4 regions of the Rossellomorea sp. H136 genome follow, and region 4 is predicted to be linked to each of the others. Evidence: predicted binding sites of a transcription regulator. Region 4 holds the regulator's gene; each other region holds the start of a gene.
What was found. Region 4 encodes Rex, which represses fermentation and respiration genes when NADH is low (regulators of the CRP and FNR family bind a similar motif). Its sites were predicted from a motif close to TTGTGAAATATTTCACAA; they were not measured.
Positions count from the first base shown of each region.

Region 1: the regulator Rex is predicted to act here: its motif matches at 3,901-3,918, upstream of ACYH0O_RS07555 (L-lactate dehydrogenase).
Region 2: the regulator Rex is predicted to act here: its motif matches at 3,378-3,395, upstream of ACYH0O_RS09455 (cytochrome ubiquinol oxidase subunit I).
Region 3: the regulator Rex is predicted to act here: its motif matches at 3,311-3,328, upstream of ACYH0O_RS23850 (AtpZ/AtpI family protein).

Region 1 is NZ_CM166371.1:1,494,453-1,499,477, reverse strand. It holds gene ACYH0O_RS07580 (M20/M25/M40 family metallo-hydrolase) at 1-448, opposite strand, end outside; gene ACYH0O_RS07575 (NCS2 family permease) at 692-1,993, shown strand; gene ACYH0O_RS07570 (histidine phosphatase family protein) at 2,020-2,610, opposite strand; gene ACYH0O_RS07565 (tetratricopeptide repeat protein) at 2,679-3,164, opposite strand; gene ACYH0O_RS07560 (GNAT family N-acetyltransferase) at 3,179-3,715, opposite strand; gene ACYH0O_RS07555 (L-lactate dehydrogenase) at 4,025-4,975, shown strand.
Region 2 is NZ_CM166371.1:1,867,390-1,872,414, reverse strand. It holds gene rnjA (ribonuclease J1) at 1-13, shown strand, start outside; gene ACYH0O_RS09465 (potassium channel family protein) at 65-721, opposite strand; gene ACYH0O_RS09460 (cytochrome d ubiquinol oxidase subunit II) at 835-1,848, opposite strand; gene ACYH0O_RS09455 (cytochrome ubiquinol oxidase subunit I) at 1,923-3,260, opposite strand; gene ACYH0O_RS09450 (hypothetical protein) at 3,541-3,963, opposite strand; gene ACYH0O_RS09445 (nuclease-related domain-containing protein) at 4,063-4,368, opposite strand; gene ACYH0O_RS09440 (ABC transporter ATP-binding protein) at 4,778-5,025, opposite strand, start outside.
Region 3 is NZ_CM166371.1:4,758,604-4,763,628, forward strand. It holds gene atpA (F0F1 ATP synthase subunit alpha) at 1-291, opposite strand, end outside; gene ACYH0O_RS23825 (F0F1 ATP synthase subunit delta) at 319-855, opposite strand; gene ACYH0O_RS23830 (F0F1 ATP synthase subunit B) at 852-1,370, opposite strand; gene atpE (F0F1 ATP synthase subunit C) at 1,534-1,746, opposite strand; gene atpB (F0F1 ATP synthase subunit A) at 1,820-2,533, opposite strand; gene ACYH0O_RS23845 (ATP synthase subunit I) at 2,556-2,930, opposite strand; gene ACYH0O_RS23850 (AtpZ/AtpI family protein) at 2,934-3,155, opposite strand; gene wecB (non-hydrolyzing UDP-N-acetylglucosamine 2-epimerase) at 3,714-4,865, opposite strand; gene upp (uracil phosphoribosyltransferase) at 4,884-5,025, opposite strand, start outside.
Region 4 is NZ_CM166371.1:261,319-266,343, reverse strand. It holds gene groES (co-chaperone GroES) at 54-341, opposite strand; gene ACYH0O_RS01505 (CPBP family intramembrane glutamic endopeptidase) at 667-1,410, shown strand; gene ACYH0O_RS01500 (YdiK family protein) at 1,407-1,613, shown strand; gene tatC (twin-arginine translocase subunit TatC) at 1,629-2,402, opposite strand; gene ACYH0O_RS01490 (twin-arginine translocase TatA/TatE family subunit) at 2,418-2,588, opposite strand; gene ACYH0O_RS01485 (redox-sensing transcriptional repressor Rex) at 2,643-3,320, opposite strand; gene ACYH0O_RS01480 (ABC-F family ATP-binding cassette domain-containing protein) at 3,510-5,025, shown strand, end outside.

The DNA of each region.
Region 1 (5,025 bases), 1.2 Mb from region 4:
TGTGTACGGCAATTCCGCTCTGCATATCCAATGCCCCTCTCCCAAACAGCCAGTTTCCAGAGAGGGCATCTTCTCTTACCTTTTCCTCTCCTTCATAGTCCATAAAGAACTTTTGAAGAAAGTCGGGATCATGAGCCATATCTTGAAGTGCCCCATAATCATCCGTCCCCACCGTATCATAGTGGGCATGGAATAATACAGTTTTCGATGACGTTCCTTTCACGAGAGCAATCACGTTTTTCCTTCCTGTAGGATCGTTCGGTACTTCTTGGAGCCAGACTCGATCAGGATGCTCCTGAAAATAAGGAAATGAAGAAATCATTTCATATATATACTGGGCTTTTTCACTTTCGCCAATTGTCCCATTATAGCTTTTCAGAGCGACTAAAGATCGTGTGATGAGTTCAATCTGCTCGGAGATTGATTTGTTTATTAATTGTGTATACACGTTAGTACCGCTCCTTCCCTTAAGAAATGTCAGCTTATGCGTGGTTAATCGTTTACTTACTGGGCATTATAGAGACTGATTCTTCTATAATTGATAACATCTTATCGAAAATGATATGGGTTTGGAAGGGGTTTCAGGATTCTTTCTTAAAAAAATTTCATACCTTTCTATTGAAATCGGATCTAATACCGAATATTATAGAAGTTGCGCGTTTTTAATGTTCGTTTTATTGGAGGTATTACGATGTTTAAATTAAAGGAACACGGCACTAATCCTAAAACTGAAATACTGGCAGGAATTACAACATTTCTAACAATGGTTTACATTGTCGTTGTCAATCCCATTATATTAGCCGACGCAGGTGTGCCATTTGATCAAGTCTTCTTAGCAACCATTATTTCAGCCGTAGCCGGAACGTTATGGATGGCCTTGTTCGCAAATTATCCAATTGCCATCGCACCAGGTATGGGATTGAATGCTTACTTTACGTACTCTGTAGTAGGTGCAAATGATGATATTTCTTATATCGTTGCATTCTCTGCCGTTTTTGTAGCAGGTATCATCTTTATCATTCTTTCATTAACACCATTCAGAAAAAAATTGATCGAAGCCATACCACAAAATCTAAAGCACGGCATCACCGCAGGAATCGGGTTGTTCATTGCTTTTATCGGATTACGACTGACAGGACTTATCCAAGCTCATCCAACGAATTTAGTACAACTGGGGGATCTTCATTCATCTTCAGCGATATTAGCTTTAATCGGTTTGGCTGTTACCCTTATCCTCATGGTCTTACGTGTTCATGGTGCATTATTTATCGGAATGATTGTCACTGGTCTCGTTGCCTTCTTCACAGGAGAATTATCATTTAAAGAAGGGTTTGTGGCTCTTCCACATCTTCCAGAAGGACTGATCGTATCAAATCCTCTTACAGCATTTGCCGATGTCTTTCAATACGGGCTATATGCCGTTGTGTTCTCATTCTTACTTGTAACTATCTTTGACACAACAGGAACTATGATCGGAGTGGCTCAACAAGCAGGTCTTATGAAAGGCAACACGATGCCAAGAGCACGTGAAGCACTACTGGCGGATTCCATTGCAACAACTGTAGGGGCGATGTTTGGGACAAGTCCTACCTCCGCTTATATCGAATCTTCAGCCGGTGTTTCCGCTGGAGGAAGAACAGGATTAACAACATTAACGGTTTCTATTCTGTTCATCGCTGCTGCATTCTTCGGTCCTCTTGTAAGTGCCGTATCAGGAATTTCAGCCATTACAGCTCCTGCCCTTATCATCGTAGGAAGCTTAATGATGGGGAGCATTTCTCATATTAAATGGGATCAGTTAGATGAATCCTTCCCTGCATTTCTAATCATTCTTAGCATGCCGTTAACATCAAGCATCGCAACCGGGATAGCTCTCGGATTCATATCTTATCCATTATTAAAAGTAGTAAAAGGGCAATGGAAGCAGGTACACCCACTCGTGTATATCTTTGCCGTCCTGTTCTTCTATCAGCTGGCATTCCTTCCTCATTAACTCGATATAGATACTCGAAAGACCGTTCATAATGAACGGTCTTTTTGTGGTGCAAATTCAGCTGGTTGTGTCCATATTCTCTTGACGCTTTTTAGATTTTTGTCACCAAAAGTTAAACAATATATATCCGGCATTTCAAGCTTTCTCCAAAACCTGATATCATATTGAGGATCAAAGTAACTCATGATCAGAACCATGATATTACCGTGTGTTCCAATCGCAACGTTTTTCCCATTATATTCTTCAATGATCTTAAATATCCCTTGTACGCCCCTTTTTTGAGCGATGAGATTCGACTCTCCTCCTTCTAAGGAAAAAGCAGGATCCTCCCAAACCAATGAGATTGCCTCCTCAAAGTTTTGAACTGGTTTTCCAGAGAGTGTTCGTTCTCTCATTTCTTCATACAAATTGATTCCCTGACCAATATAGCGGGCTGTCCCTTCAACGGTTTCCACCGCCCTTTTATACGGACTGGAACATACTGCATCAATCTCTTCATTCTTTAATAATTCCGTTACATGCTCAGCATCCACTTTACCTTTGCCTGATAAGGGTCTGGTTAACTCCTCGGGGGTGTATTCCGAGTGAGCATGCCTCACTAGATACAGTTGTGTAATTGCCAACTTCATTCACTCCTATTTACTTTCCAGCCATAAAAATGAGCCGTCATGCAGAACTGCTACCCTTATTTCCATACAACGTCCAATTGACCAGCATAAAATGTTATCGCCTTTTTATAAGGTTCGATGGTGGAGTCTTGTGATGATTCTCCAATGCATGTCAGGAGTAGCTCCATTGCTTGACTGTGTTCGTTCAAATTATAGAGGGTCATAGAATAAAAGACCGACAACACTTTATTTTCAGGAAATCGTCCTATTCCTTTCTCGAACACCGATTTGCTTTTTTCATACTCTCCCAATGTCCGATATGTACTCCCTAATCCAAGATACGCGCCTTGTAAATCTTTATCATCCAGTCCCAATTGAATCGAATTCTCGTAATAAGGAGCGGCTTCGCTTTCGAGTCCCATTGCGTCATGGCTCCATGCACATTGGTAATGGAGAAAACCATTATCTGGTTCTTCCCCAATCAATCGCTTCCACCTTTTAATGGAAGCTGCATATTCTCCCGACTCTCTCAATGCAATGGCTTTTTCTATTTTTCTATTCATTTGAAATCACCCATTTATTCGGGAATGAACTCCATCAACCAGGAATCATGGTGTTTGCCTTCATGAAGCTCATGCTCCCGTAGTATTCTCGCTTTACTATACCCACATTTCTCATAGCAACGGATCGCTCTGGTGTTCCAAGTCATGGGATCCACCACGAGGCGGTGGACCCCCTCTTTCTTGAGCAAGTACTCTACTACAGCTCGAATGAGTTTCGTCCCTACTCCCCTGTTCCAATATGTCGCTTCTCCGATGAATTGATCCGTACCGTAAATCACTTCATCTAAATTCGTGTAACCATATCGTATCATTGTTTCTTCATCAAGCTGATAATACTGGAGATAACCAATTTCATTCCCCTCATACTCGACCAGACAACCTAAGACGTCCCTCTCTGCCAGGAATTTCTCCTCCACCATCTGAAGAGTGAAGGGGCGGTCCCTCCCTTCATAAAACTCCAGTACCACTGGATCCTGCAACCACCTTGCCAACGTGTATTTATCCTCCTCCTCTAACCGACGGATATATAAATCCCCACTCCTGACATTCATACACACACCTCCCATAACTCTCCTCTTCCTCTATACATTCATCACATATCAAAAAAAACCCTTTTTTTTGAAAGAAGGACCTGGGTCCATTCCTCTGTATGACAAGTTTGTGAATTCATTCACATTTATGTATGTTAGGCTATATTTCAGACTAGAATAACAATCTGTTTCGTGTTATCATTTTATTGTGAATTACTTCACAATATCTCCACTCGTATACTTAAAGCTTTATTACTTTCTTTTAATCTGGCCATTGTTAGATTCATGGACCAATTTATTTACAAATAATTAGTGAATAGGTGAGGACGTATGACAATCAAGTGCACTAACAAAGTAGCTTTAATCGGTACAGGATTTGTAGGTTCAAGTTATGCCTTTGCTCTCTTGAATCAAGGAATCGCACATGAACTTGTGATGATTGATTTGAATAAGGAGAAAGCTGACGGAGACGCACGTGATTTAAATCATGGTCTTGCTTTCGCTTCCCCTATGAAAATATCTGCAGGAGATTACAGTGATTGTAAAGATGCTGACTTGGTCGTGATTACGGCAGGAGCGAACCAGCAGCCGGGTGAAACCCGTCTGGACCTGGTGGAAAAGAATGTGAAAATCTTTAAAAACATTGTAGACTCTGTCATGAATAGTGGATTCAACGGCATTTTCCTTGTGGCGACGAACCCTGTCGACATCTTGACGTATTCAACGTGGAAGTTTTCCGGTCTGCCGAAAGAAAGAGTCATCGGATCAGGGACGATCCTCGATACAGCAAGACTTCGTTACTTAGTCGGAGAGCATTTTGATATTGATACACGGAATATTCATGCCTATATTATGGGAGAACATGGAGATACTGAGTTTCCTGTTTGGAGCCACACGACTGTAGGCGCAAGTCATTTAAGTGAGTTGATTGATCTCCACCAAGATGACGTGCAGAATCAGCTCGATGATATATTCGTCAATGTAAGAGATGCAGCCTACCACATCATTGAACGGAAAGGCGCAACCTATTACGGCATAGCCATGGGGCTTGCCAGGATTACCAAAGCTATCTTTAACAACGAAAATAGCATTTTAACCGTTTCTGCTCTCCTTGATGGAGAATATGATCAGGAAGACATATACATCGGTGTCCCTGCAATTATTAATGGCGAGGGTATCAGAAAAGTCGTCGAGCTTCCGTTAAATGATAAAGAAAGAACCCAATTCGCTCACTCTGCAGAGATGCTGAAAAATGTGATGAAAAAAGCGATGGATTCTTGATTTACTCCCTTTGTTAAAATGAATAGACACGCACGCCCATTGGACCTCCT
Region 2 (5,025 bases), 1.6 Mb from region 4:
CATGGAAGTCTGATCAATCAAAAAAGAGGCTGACCCGATATGAAGGTCAGCCTCTTTTTTATTATTATAATACCTTCTTTTCAAAACGGTTAATATCCGTATCTGCACCGATAACGATCAAGATATCACCTTCACGAATTTGTTCATCTGCTTGTGGAGACACAATAATATCCTTTTGTCTCTTAATCGCCACGATATTGATTCCAAATTGAGCACGTATATCCAGATCAATTAATGAATTCCCACTCAGATTTTCATTCGCCACAATCTCTACGATGGAGTGTTCATCCGACAGTTCCAGGTAATCCAATACATTATTCGAAACGATATTATGAGCAATCCTTCTTCCCATATCACGTTCCGGATGAACGACTTGGTTCGCACCTATTTTGCGCAATACTTTTTCATGATAATCATTTTGAGCCTTAACGGTAATTTTTTTCACTCCGATTTCTTTCATCATCAAGGTGGTTAAGATACTGGATTGGATATCGTCTCCAATAGCCACAATGACGTGATCAAAATTTCTGATTCCCAGGCTTTTTAATACGGATTCGTCCGTTGCATCTGCCACTACCGCATGAGAAGCAATGGAAGAGAATTCATTTACTTTATCTTCATCCTGATCAATCGCCATAACCTCCATGCCTTGATCTGATAATGAACGGACAATACTGCCTCCAAATCGTCCTAAACCAACAACCACAAACTCTTTTTTCACCATACATCCCCCCGCACTCTCTATATCCTTTATTTTAGCATAAAAAAAAGGAGAAAATGAAATTTCTCCCTGTTGTTCCCCTGTATTAAATTTAGATGGGGTTTGCAGATTAATCACTTCTTACCTTTAACATAATCTGCATCAAATAAAAACAGCCTCATTAACAGATATAAAGATGGAATCAATAATAGCAATCCTGCTATGAAGACGATGACCAGGGCCATTCCCATCGTTGGATTCGTTACACTTGTTTCTATCGTAATGAACGGTTTTAGAATATAAGGTAAATGCGATGCACCATAGCCAAAAAAGGCAAAGAAGAATTGCAGCATAACCAATATAAATGCCGTTCCAAAATTCTTACGCACGTATATCAATAGCGATGCACCAAAGAAGCATAGGAGTGACAACCCAAACATCCACCAAATATCAATCGCCTTCGCAAAATGCTCTGCATTATGCTCTCTCAACGATACAAATACTAATAAACTTGCGAGAATCGTAGGTGCACTCCAAAACAGAGAAAACGTCCTTAGTTCCTCCCTGGAATCCATATCTCCTGCACGGTTTGCATAATAAGTTAGAAATGTCGCACTGATAAATAACACCGACACAATGGAGAGGGCCACTACACTCCATGAATAGGGGCTGGTAAAAAGCTCCTTTGCGAGGAAGATGACCTTATCTCCCTTCTCTTCCAGAAATCCACCTTCTGAGATCGTTAATGCCGTGGATAAGGAAGCAGGAATTAATAACCCGGTCGCCCCATATAGAAACAGATAAACGATATTGTCCTTTGATCCGTAATTTCCGAAAGCATAGAAACTTCCTCTTATAGCTATTAAAATGATGGCGATACTTCCCGGAAGCAATAATGCCGTTCCATAATAATAGGCTGCGTCAGGAAAGAATCCCACAAGACCCACAAAGAAGAAGACAAAAAAGACGTTGGTTACTTCCCATACCGGAGAAAGGTATCGACTTATCAACACGTTCAATGTATGCTCCTTGCCTTTCATTCTCCCATAAAAGGCGAAGAAGCCGGCTCCAAAATCAATCGAGGCTACTATCAGGTAACCATAGAGGAAAATCCACAATACGGTAATCCCCACAACTTCCAAACTCATACCCATTCCTCCCTTAAAGCTTGAAGCTCCTTCTTCTCAGTCATCTGAAAAGAAGGAGTCTTATATATATCTGCTTAACTCGCTTTCTTAGGAAAACGTTGTTCTAATTCCGCCTCTGCAGGCTTATTTTTAAACATTTTAATCAGTACAACCACACATAGCACACCCAGAAGGATATAGAGGCCAACAAACAATGCAAACGTCAAGCCTACTCCATCAGCTTTAGTTGCTGCATCTGCCACTTTCATATACCCTCTCATAATCCATGGCTGGCGACCCACTTCGGCATAAATCCATCCAAATTCAATCGCTAGCATCGCAAGTGGTCCACTCGCTACAATTCCCCATAGCAACGGTTTATTCCATTCATTCCGCTTCTTCCACTTCCAGAATAAAACAAATGCTGAAGAAATAAAGATACTGTAGAACCCAATTGATACCATCAGGTCAAACATATAGTGAACCCATAAAGGCGGCCGCTCATCTTCAGGAAATTCATTCAGACCTATAACCTCTGTCTCAAAAGAACTCCCGGCTAGAAAACTTAAGAATCCAGGTAAGCGGATCTCATTATGGACCTCATTATTTTCATCCAGCGTTCCGAATACGATCAAGTCAGCATTCTCTTCCGTTTCAAAGTGCCACTCCGCTGCAGCGAGCTTTTCAGGCTGATACTCGGCAAGAAATTTAGCAGATAAGTCCCCTGCCAGAGCGGTTGCAAAAGCGAATATCAAAGCAGAAACCATCGTTAAACGCAGGGCTTTCTTATGATATTCCCCGCCTTTTTTACGAAGAATCGCGAATGCCGTAATCGCCGCCAACACTAAAGCCGATGTTAAATAGGCAGTCGTCAATACGTGAAACACTTTCGTAGGCGTGGCAGGATTCAGCATTGCAGCAATCGGATCGATATTAATCGCTTTTCCATTCTCTAATTCAAATCCTTGAGGAGTGTTCATAAACGCATTCACCGTTGTAATAAACAGTGCTGAAGCCGAAGAACCAATCATAACCGGAATCGTCAACAGCCAGTGAATCCACTTATTCTTAAAACGGTCCCAAGTATAAAGATAGATTCCTAAAAAGATAGCCTCAAAGAAAAACGCAAAAGTTTCCATAAATAATGGCAATGCAATCACTTGTCCGGCCACCTGCATAAATGATGGCCACAATAAAGACAGCTGCAACCCTATGGCTGTACCTGTTACAACTCCCACCGCAACCGTAATGGTAAATCCTCTCGCCCATCTTCTGGCAAGCAAAAGATAATGAGGATCATTTCGTTTGATTCCCATAAATTCCGCAATGGAAATCATAATCGGCACCCCTACCCCAATCGTCGCAAAAATAATATGGAATGCAAGGGTTGTCGAAGTGAGCATTCTACTCAAAATTACACCATCTAAAACCATTCTATACTCCCCCTACTGATCTACTTACTATCGTAAACAACTCTTTTCTACTGTTTATCACTTATTTTTCATTATAAAACCTGAAAATGAGTTTGTGATATGTTGAACATGAATATTTTGTGACGTTTTTCACAAACATTGATTGGTCTTTTATTTTAGAGGTTTTTGGGGTGGTTGGCAATGATGTTGCTTGGGGGCATGTGGCTTGTTTTTCAAGATATATTGGTACAAAAATTGACTAGAGATTACTGATGGGTGAAGTTTTTGGGAGAGAATAGATTCAACCTTTTCCTTTACCTTTTGAGGTAAGGTTCATGTTATTTAGTAGAAGATTGGCCACTCTGGAGGATTCAACACCTAAGAACTCTCTTGCTTGTTTGTTAGTAATAATCGGGCTTACTAGGAGTAAGTAATCATAAATGGCCTGTTGGTGAGCATTCCGGTCAAGTTCTCCACAATCAGGACAGTACCAAGATCTCATGTTACGTACCATATTGAATCTCTCGCAGCTGGTACACCTAACACCAGGTATGATTCCTTCATGCTGTTGTTGATATTTAGAAAATGGAGCATGCTCCTTCATTAGGGTATTGGCAATCTTTTTAATTTCCTTAACTTCAAAAATTGAATTCGAATTAGAGCAACTATGTTGAATGGAAAGAAATTTTGCAACGAGATTCTCTATTCTGATAGCCCTATCCAAAGCCTCCTTACTCTGATTTGAGGTAGATATTAAAGAAGAAGAGTTTGTGAATACAACTAAAAATTCAATTGGAATAATAGGGAGTTTTTTCTTATGGAGTCATTGTGTGAGGTGAATCTTATATCTATTCGCTTGTGAGAGGGGATTAGGGAAGCCTGTTACTTCTTCATTAAGAGTCCGGGAAAATTGTTCAAATTGAGCTCCGAATTCCATGGATCCAGCTATATTTTTTATTTCTAAAATCAATATAAAATTTCTAGTGAGAATTAGAGTATCAATTTGAAAGAAACTCTCCCCCATTGGTATACAGAGATCGTTAAGGACGAGCATATGTTGATTATCAATTGTACTCAACTGCCGGTCTACTTTACACTCTCCATGGTAACCTGTCCAAGCCTTAAGCAAGTTTTCTTCAATCTTGGATCTGAGGCTGGATTCTCGGGGTAGCCTCCTTAACAAGGCTTCAAAATAGATGATAATTAAGGGGATATCTCTTACTTTAATGATCAAATTATCATTCCTTTCCAATTTGGTACTAACTAGTATTCTATTTTCTAACAAGAATTCCCTTTATTTTTGGAATAATTCAAGTAATGATTTTTGTATCTCCCGTTAGAGAGATTTATCAACCGTTATTCTGGTTTAGCAACCGAAAATTGATTTTATCAACCTTTTTTTCACTATACCGACCGTTCTGCAAATTACGACAAATTCCTCGCAACATCCCACCGCCCCTAAACCACCTATAACACCTCACACCACCACTCCCCTAACAAAAAAGCCCCACACACACCAGTGCAGGGCTCCTCCAAACTCACATCGCATCCAACATCCTGAACTGCGATTTAACCAATTCATAATAATCACCCTGTTGCTCCATCAGCTCATCGTGGTTACCGGATTCTTTAATTCTTCCATTTTCCAGAACAAAGATATTGTCCGACTCACGTATCGTAGATAGGCGGTGGGCGATGATGATTGCAGTGCGACCGTTCAGTAGTTTTTTTAGCGCGTTTTGAATTTTAACTTCTGTTTCCGTATCAATAGATGCTGTTGCTTCAT
Region 3 (5,025 bases), 450 kb from region 4:
AACTTCCATGATACGTCCAGTACGACGAACCTCATCGCCTTCACGAATGTCTTTAAATGGTCCGAGAATGATGATACCTACGTTGTTCTCCTCTAAGTTCTGCGCCATACCCATGACACCGTTAGAAAATTCAACAAGCTCTCCAGCCATGACATTGTCGAGGCCATGAGCACGAGCGATACCGTCACCGATTTGGATAACTGTACCTACATCGCTTACTTTCATCTCAGACTGATAGTTTTCAATTTGCTTTTTTATCAGCGCGCTGATTTCTTCCGCCTTGATGCTCATGAATTTCACCCCTCATTTATACGAAAGTTAACGAACAAGTTCACGCTCAAGACGATCCAACTTGCCAGCAAGTGTTCCGTCATAAATACGGTTGCCGATACGGACCTTAAGCCCACCAAGTATGTTCTCGTCTATCACATTCTCAATTCTTAATGATTGTTTACCAATTTTCTTAGCAAAAGAAGCTGACATTGCTGTCTTCTCATCTTCTGTTAAAGCACGTACGGAATACACCTTTGCTTCTGCAATTCCTCTAGCTTCATTAGAAAGCTCGATGAATGCATCGACAACGCCCACTACCTGATCTTCACGATGACGATCAGTCATGAGAAGCAATGTATTCAATACTGATACTGATACAGTAGAGAATGCTTCTTTCAACATATCTTTCTTCCTATCCGTCGAAAACTTCGGATTTTCCAAAAGAATGCTTAATTCTTTATTTTGGATAAAAACGGCTTTCACTGCACGAAGCTCTTGTTCAATCGCTTCTAATTGATTGTGTTCTTTGGCAATTTCGAAAAGAGCTAACGCATAGCGTTTTGCGACTGTAGAGTAGCTCATCGCTCTTCTCCTGCCTCTTTAATATAATCGTTGATAAGCTTCTGTTGATCTTGAACAGAAAGTTCTTTTTCAATCACTTTCGATGCAATCAGAACAGATAGTGAAGCAACCTGCTCGCGTAATGCTGCCATCGCTTGTTCTTTCTGCGTCTCGATTTCACGTTTCGCAGATTCTTTCAAGCGCTCAGATTCCTGACGAGCGGCAATGATGATTTGTTCACGTTGCTCATCGCCTTGCTTCTTAGAGTTCTCGATCATCGCTTGCGCTTCTTGACGAGCCTCTTTTAATAGTTGACGCTGTTCTTCTAAGCTCTTATTTGCTTCTAGACGGCTTTGTTCAGCCGCTTCTATTTCGCTTGCAATGTGATTCTCACGCTCATGCATGATGCCCATCAAAGGACCCCAGGCAAACTTCTTCAGTAACGCAAGAAGGATAAGGAACATAGCAAGCTGGAATACGATATCTCCACCTGTAAAGCCGCCACCAGCTCCAAGGACAAATGCGTTTGTAAGCACGCGGTTTCACTCCCTTCAAGAGTCAATGCCTTCCATAAAGAAAGCTGTACAATATCGGCAAATGCCGTATCATTCATAGTCACATGTTCATAAGTACTAAACATAAAGGAATGGCGAAGGTTCTTATCGAATGATCTTCGCCATCTTGAACTTTAAACTGCTATTATTGACCCATTACGATGAATGCGATAACTACTGCGATGATAGGAATCGCCTCTACTAACGCAACCCCGATGAACATTGTAGTTTGAAGCATTCCACGAGCTTCCGGTTGACGAGCCATACCTTCTACCGTACGTGAAACAATAAGACCGTTACCAATACCTGCACCTAGTGCTGCTAAACCGATTGCAATTGCTGCTGCTAAAAGACCCATTCTGAATTTCCTCCTTTAAATGTATGAAAAAATGTTTTGAGTAGTTTTGTTCAATTTTTGAACAGGGTATATATTAATGGTCCAGGCTGACTTTGTGAGCCATATAAACCATCGTTAACATAACAAAAATAAATGATTGGATTGCGCCGACAAAAATTGAGAAAGCTTGCCATACAATCGTTGGGATAATGGCACCCAGTAATCCGGCTGCTCCCATGTGTGCGAGGCTTCCTACCAGTAAAGTAAGCAGGATTTCCCCAGCGTAGATGTTACCGTAAAGACGAAGACCAAGCGTTAGTGTGTTGGCAAATTCTTCAATGATCTTCAGCGGGAATAAGAACGACATAGGTCTGAAGAAGTCTTTACCGTATTCACCGAAGCCTTTCATCTTGATTGCATAATAGTGTGTTAACACAACGACCATAACTGCAAGGGTCATAGTGATAACTGGATCCGCTGTTGGTGACTTCCACCATAATTCGTGGTCAATGACTACCGAGAACGGAAGTCCTAACATATTTGAAACGAAAATGTACATGAGTAAAGTAAGTCCAAGGAGATGGAAACGACCACCTGTTTTCCAATCCATATTACTTTTCACAATATTTTTGACAAAGTCCATGACCCACTCCATAAAGTTTTGCACTCCGGTCGGTTTCATGGCCAGTCTACGAGTTGACAGAACGGCGATTAAGAAAACAACGGCACTTGCCACTGTGATCATCAGTACGTTCGCCAGGTTAAAAGTTAACCCTAAAAACTCGGCTGTAGGATTTTCATGATGCAATGAAATTCACCTCTCTTCCCCGCTATTTATGAGCTAAAAGCTGCTGAATAAAATAATCTATCATAATGACAAGGTAAATTGTCATTAATCCCATAATGACGCTCAGGAGATGAAAGTGCTCAGGGTATTCCGTTGCAATAATGACTGCAAAGGCCGCACCTGCCATCCTTGAGAAGGTTCCTAAAGATCGAACCTTTTGACCAGATTCTACTGCATCACCGAATCGCACGGTTCTCCTCATAATCAGCCAGTGACTAAACAGACTGATGCCTGTCCCCAAAATAAGCCCAAGGAAAATAGACTGATAGGAAGTAAAACCCCAACCGAGGACGTAAAGGGAAAGGAGGAAAAATATGTACTTACGATGCCTGTTAAACAATTGCTGAAGTTCTGGCATACATTAATCTCCCGAATTGAAATGTTGGACTGTACGGAGCATGGTGTAGATTCCTGTTGCGAGCCCAAGGAGTAGTCCAATAATTAAGAAAAGTGGTGTGGTGCTCCATATTCCATCTAACCATCTCCCGCCGAAGATCCCTATTAAGATAGAACCAACAAGCTGGGAAAGAATAGCAGAATACAAGACCATTGATTGATACGGGCGCCGATCATTTTGACGCATTTTTTTCATCTCCACACATGTGATTTAGTGGGAAATCGTTGACACTGTACAAATGATGAAAAACCGTTTCCATACGGGTTCAACCCTTGTGAAAACCTTATCATTTTATACCCTTTGTAAGCATACAATAGGGTATTATCTATGTCAATGAGTTCAAGTTAAAAAGTTCACAACCTATCCACGCGTTTCCAAATTGTTCACATTTTTAACACATTTACAGAAAAGCGGAGGGGGCTCGCCCTGGGGCGACAAGCATAAGATGAACTGACCGGAAAGGCGACTTTTGCCTTTTTGGTCAATTTAGCTTATGACCTCGAGCCTCTACCCGCCGGAGCTGGACATGCCGAAAAGCGGAGGGAGAATGTGGTCTCGCTCATACATAGATTCTATCTTCACACGCCCCTCCATTATATAGAAAATTCTTTTTATGAGTAACCCTTGAATTTAATGTAAATACTTCCAGTCAACTGAGAAACTTCCATATTTTTTACATAGAAGACAAAGGTCCGTCCCTCATCAGTTTGAATCTGGTGAGGGACGGACCTTTAGGTTATTTGTTTATTCGTTCGGATCGAAGGATTTAGGACGTTCATCCAGGTGACCGAAATGGTATCGAATAGCTTGGGTGATTCGGTAAGAAGCTTGTCCATCTCCATATGGATTTGTTGCTTTTGACATTTTGTTGTGTGCATCTGAATTAGTCAGTAGCTCTTTAGCAAGCTTGTAAATGTTTTCTTCTTCGTTTCCAGCAAGCTTCAGTGTTCCTGCTTCAATTCCTTCAGGACGCTCAGTGGTATCACGAAGGACAAGGACAGGGACCCCTAATGAAGGAGCCTCTTCTTGAACACCACCTGAATCCGTTAAGATCAAGTGTGCTCTGGATGCGAAGTTATGGAAATCGATCACATCCAGCGGCTCAATCAGGTGAATTCGCTTGTCATCTCCCAATACTTCATCCGCTACTTCACGAACAGCCGGATTTAAGTGTACCGGGTATACCACCTGAATATCATCATGCTCTTCTACTAATCGCTTAATTGCACGGAACATGTTTCTCATTGGTTGTCCAAGATTTTCACGACGGTGAGCAGTCAATAAGACTAATCGGTCGTCCCCAACCTTCTCCAATACATCATGATGGTACTCATCTTTTACAGTTGTTTTCAACGCATCAATTGCTGTATTACCTGTAATGAAAATCCCTTCTTCTTTTTTACTTTCATTGAGAAGATTTTGGGATGATTTTTCAGTAGGTGCAAAATGAAGATCTGCCATTACACCAGTTAGCTGACGATTCATTTCCTCAGGAAACGGTGAATATTTATTCCATGTTCTTAACCCAGCTTCCACATGCCCAACTGAAATCTGGTTATAGAACGCTGCCAGGCTGGCAACAAATGTTGTCGTTGTATCACCATGAACAAGGACGATATCAGGCTTCGCTTCCTTCATCACCTTGTCCAGTCCTTCTAACCCACGAGTTGTTACATCAATTAATGTCTGGCGATCTTTCATAATGTTCAAGTCGTAATCAGGAGTAATATCAAATATATTTAAAACCTGATCCAACATTTCACGGTGCTGAGCTGTAACGGTTACAATCGTGTCAAAATTTTCCGGGTATTTCTTTAATTCCAGAACGAGAGGTGCCATCTTGATGGCTTCCGGTCTTGTTCCAAAAATCGTCATTACCTTGATTGGTTTCGTCATTTTATGCCCCTGCCTTTCTTATTTCGTACCGTATAAACGATCTCCAGCATCCCCTAAACCAGGAACGATGTAACCTTTTTCATTCAACTTCTCATCAAGAGCCGCGATGAAGATATCAACGTCAGGGTGCGCTTCCTTGATTGCGTCTACCCCTTCAGGA
Region 4 (5,025 bases):
AGTCCTCCTCTTATTTAAATAAAGTATTGGTTTTGTTTATATACGAAGTTTGATTATTCGCCAACTACAGCCAGAATATCGCTATCACGAAGGATCAGGTATTCTGTGCCTTGGTATTTCACTTCTGTACCAGCGTATTTAGAGAAAATGATTCGATCGCCGACAGCTACCTCAAGAGCAACGCGCTCACCGTTGTCAAGAATGCGACCAGTACCTACAGCCATCACTTTACCTTCTTGTGGCTTTTCCTTTGCGGAATCCGGTAGCACAATACCGCTTGCTGTTTTTTCTTCTGACTCAACTAGCTCGATAACGACGCGATCACCTAGTGGTTTTAACAAGTGAAACAACCTCCTTGAATTATGTAAATGATATTTATTAGCACTCGATCGTTGTGAGTGCTAACACAACTATTATATTAATTAATTCGTTTTCATTTTGCAAGAGTCCTGCTTAAAATTTTTTTCGTCATATTTCTCTTTTTTTCACACCTTCCTATACTATGCCTCACCATATGCCTTTATTCTTAAGTTGATTGAAGTGTGACAATTCTAACAAAAACCTTAGATTTGAACAGTTCCTCTTTTCTTAGTAGAATTGTACAAGAGTGAGTTCAAGATGAAATGAGGTTATCCTCATCGAACAGGTGCTAAAGGAGATCATACGTTGAAAAAACATTTCGGATATATCTTAATTACCTATATTGTTATGCAGCTTTCAAGTGTTGTAGGCATCCCCTTATTATTTAAGATTGGTGTAGATGTGCTTGGTCAGCCCGAAGATACAGTTAGGAGTGTTGTTCCGGGATACTGGCTCGTCATCAGCTTTACGTTAACCCTGCTCGTTGTGTGGGCCATTCTAAGGAAGAGTGAAACAAGCACAGGACTTGAACGAACCGCTCCCATGAATGCAGGGGGGTCCATTGTATGGGCAGTGGTCGGGATCTTTATGGCGTTCATTGCTCAATCCGTCGCCATACAACTCGAGTATGCGCTTGGAATCGAGATGGGATCTGAAAACACTCAGATGATTATCAGCATTATTGAAAAGGTACCTCTATCCATGATGGTCGCTGCAATCATCGGACCTATACTGGAAGAGATTGTATTCAGAAAGATTATCTTCGGTGTTCTTTATGAAAAGATGAATTTCTTCTTCGCCGCGTTAATCAGCTCTGTTATCTTTGCCCTTGCTCATTTTGAGCCTGAGCATGTGATCTTGTACTCTGCTATGGGCTTTACCTTTGCGTTTCTTTATGTCAAAACGAAGCGGATACTGGTTCCAATATTTGCCCATGTTGCCATGAATACAACGGTCGTTCTAATGCAATCTATCTATAAGGATGAAATTGAAAAAATGATCAACGAAGCTGAACAAATACAAGGATTTATTGGAGGATTATTTCTATGAGGAGATCACCATTATTCTCAGGCGTGATCTATCTCCTTCTCGGTGTGCTCTTCACATACTTTGCTGTGCAAAATGTACAGGATGATGGTTGGGGATTTTTCGCTTATATGCTCGTCTTTCTGGCAACCCTTGATTTTGGTTCAGGGTTGCGGATGGTGTTGTTGCATTTCAAAATCAAAAAGAAAATAGAGAATAAAAAATAAGGATTGATCATTTGATCAATCCTTATTTATATCCTCGAACTGTTCCATTTCAAGCTTTTGTTCTGCTTCTAAAACCTTTTTATATCCGATTTTAGAAATCCAAATACTGATTTCATAAAGAAGCAGCAAAGGAACGGTTACCATTAAATGCGAGACGATGTCCGGCGGTGTAATGAAGGCCGCGATGACCAACAATACGAAGTACGCCACTTTTCTCATTTGCGCCAGCAGCATCGGGGTAATAATCCCCAGGCGTGTCAGAAACAGCATAATAACCGGCAGTTGAAATAGAAATCCAAATGGAATGGTTATTTGAAACAAGAAATGAAAGTATTCATTAATTCCAATCACTTGCTGGATATTCAAATTGGTTGATAAACCCATCATGAATTTCACAACATATGGAAACAAAATAAAATATGAAAATGACAATCCACCTAAGAAAAGAATGACAGAAATCGGTATGTAACTAAGCGTTACCTTCCTCTCTTTCTCATATAAGCCTGGACTTACGAACGACCATACTTGAAATAGAATGATGGGTGATGTCATGATGATCGCAATAAACATGATCATTTCCATATAGATTTTGAGAGGGTCTGTAATCCGAAAGGCGTTCATCGTCAATTCTTTCGCTTCATCTGCGTGCTGCAAATATCGAATCAACGGTTCCGCAAGAAAAAAGCTCCCAATTACCGCTAACAAGAAGAAAACGACTACAAACATGAGTCGTTTTTGCAATTCTCCTATATGTTCATAGACTGTCATGTCTCTTTGACTTTGACTCATGGCGTTCATCCTACCCTACTTAGCTTTTTTACTATTATCGTCCTCATCATCTGCTAAGCCCTTTGTTGCATTCTTAAATTCACGTAATGTATTACCAGCTGCTTTCCCTAACTCAGGCAATTTCTTTGGCCCAAAGATCAGTAAAGCAACAACCGATATTAATACGATACTACCTGCACCTAACATAATGAGACACCTCCTCTTTTACCATTCTATCATAACGTATTTACGAATTATTTTCTATTCGGATATGATTCCATCTTGTGACATTTCCGTGTCATCCTCTGAATAATGCTTTAAGAAGTATACCAGTGATTGAAGCTCAACTGCCAGATCAATATGATGGACGCGGATATGGTCCGGCACCGTTAATCTTGCAGGAGTGAAATTCAGGATTCCTTTAATATTTGAAGATACCAATCGGTCTGTGATATTTTGAGCAGAAGATGCCGGAACTGTCAGAATGGCCACTTCAATATCATGCCCTTCAAGACCCTCTTCTAAATCATTTAAATGAAAAACGGGTACATCGCTGATTTGTGTCCCAACCTTCTTTTCATCCACTTCAAAAGCCATTTCAATCTTAGTATTATTATTTTTTATGAAATTATAATGAAGAAACGCTGTACCGAGATTCCCTACACCTATCAGCACAACCTTCGTAATGGCATCTTGATCTAATGTCTTACGAAAAAAGGATAGTAGGTAATTGACATTATATCCATAACCCTTTTTACCTAACGCTCCAAAATAAGAAAAATCTCTGCGTATCGTGGCAGAATCAACCTTCACCGCTTCACTCAATTCTTTCGATGAAACTCTCTGCTTTCCCGACGAGTACAGATTCTTGATAAAGCGATAATATAGCGGAAGGCGCTTAGCCGTTGCCTGTGGAATTTTCGTTGTATCCTGGTTCATATTGTATTCCCCCACATCTATTCAAAACCTCTGATACCGCTTCCAAAATTGAAAGCATACAGAATTTAATACTCTACTAACCATCATACACTATATTTTATCCTAAGTGTACGAAGATTAATAGTCGATTTATTGCCGTCCCCCTCCCAAATACGGTACACTAGCACTATGAAATAGAGGTGAAACGTCATGATTCTACTACAAGTGAATCAACTAACGAAAAACTTTGGTGCAGATAATATCCTATCAAATATCAAGCTTGAAATACAGACAAGAGATCGGGTGGCTCTCGTCGGACGCAACGGGGCAGGAAAGTCGACTCTTTTAAAAATAATTGCAGGTCATCTCTCCTATGATTCCGGAGACATCACGAAACCAAAAGGGGTTTCCATTGGATACCTGGCTCAGAATACCGGCTTGGAATCTGATTTATCCATTTGGTCGGAAATGTTGACCGTCTTCGAGGAATTGCAGAGACAGGAAAAGCAATTAAGAACATTGGAGCAGCAGATGGCTGATCCTTCGGTGTATGAAAAAGAAGAGCTCTATCAACGCGTATTAAAAGAATACGATGAGCTTCAAGTCAGGTTCAAGGATTCCGGTGGTTACCAATATGAAGCAGATATCCGCTCTGTTCTTCACGGATTGAATTTCGCAGATTTTGATTACGATACAAAGATATCCACATTGAGCGGTGGCCAGAAAACCCGTCTCGCTCTTGGGAAACTTCTTTTAACCAAACCTGACATTCTCATTCTTGATGAGCCGACCAACCATCTTGATATTGAGACTTTGTCATGGCTTGAGACGTACCTTCAAAGCTATGAAGGAGCCGTCCTGATCGTTTCCCATGACCGGTACTTCCTGGATAGCGTCGTCAATCAAGTGTATGAGATTTCCCGGAACCGAAGCAAGAAATACCTGGGGAATTACAGTAAATACCTTGAACAGAAAGCGGAAGACTACGAAAAGGATCTTAAGATGTTCGAGCGCCAGCAACAGGAGGTCGCGAAACTCGAAGACTTCATTCAACGGAATATCGCCCGTGCCTCGACGACCAAGATGGCCCAAAGCCGCAGAAAAAAGCTGGAACGAATGGACAAGATGGATAGGCCTTTGGGTGATGAGAAATCTGCCAACTTTGCTTTTCAAATTGATCGTCCAAGTGGAAATGATGTTCTTCACGTCCAAGACCTTACCATCGGATATGGAAAAGACGAACAGATTTCATCTCACATCGACTTCTCTGTTAAAAAGGGAGACAGTATCGCTCTTGTAGGTCCAAACGGAATCGGGAAATCGACCCTTTTGAAAACATTGGTCAATAAACTGCAACCTCTTGAAGGAGCATATAAATTCGGATCAAATGTTTCGATTAGTTATTATGATCAAGAACAAGCCGAACTATCTTCCAATAAGACTGTCTTAAATGAACTGTGGGACGAATACCCAATGAAAATGGAAAAAGAAATCCGTACAGTACTTGGAAACTTCTTATTCTCAGGGGAAGATGTCTTAAAGCCTGTTTCCACACTGAGTGGTGGAGAGAAGGCACGTCTGGCACTTTCCAAGCTCATGATGGAAAAAGGGAATGTCTTGATCCTGGATGAACCGACGAATCATCTGGATCTAGACAGCAAAGAAGTGCTGGAGAATGCCTTGATTGACTACCCTGGGACGATTCTCTTTGTATCACACGACCGTT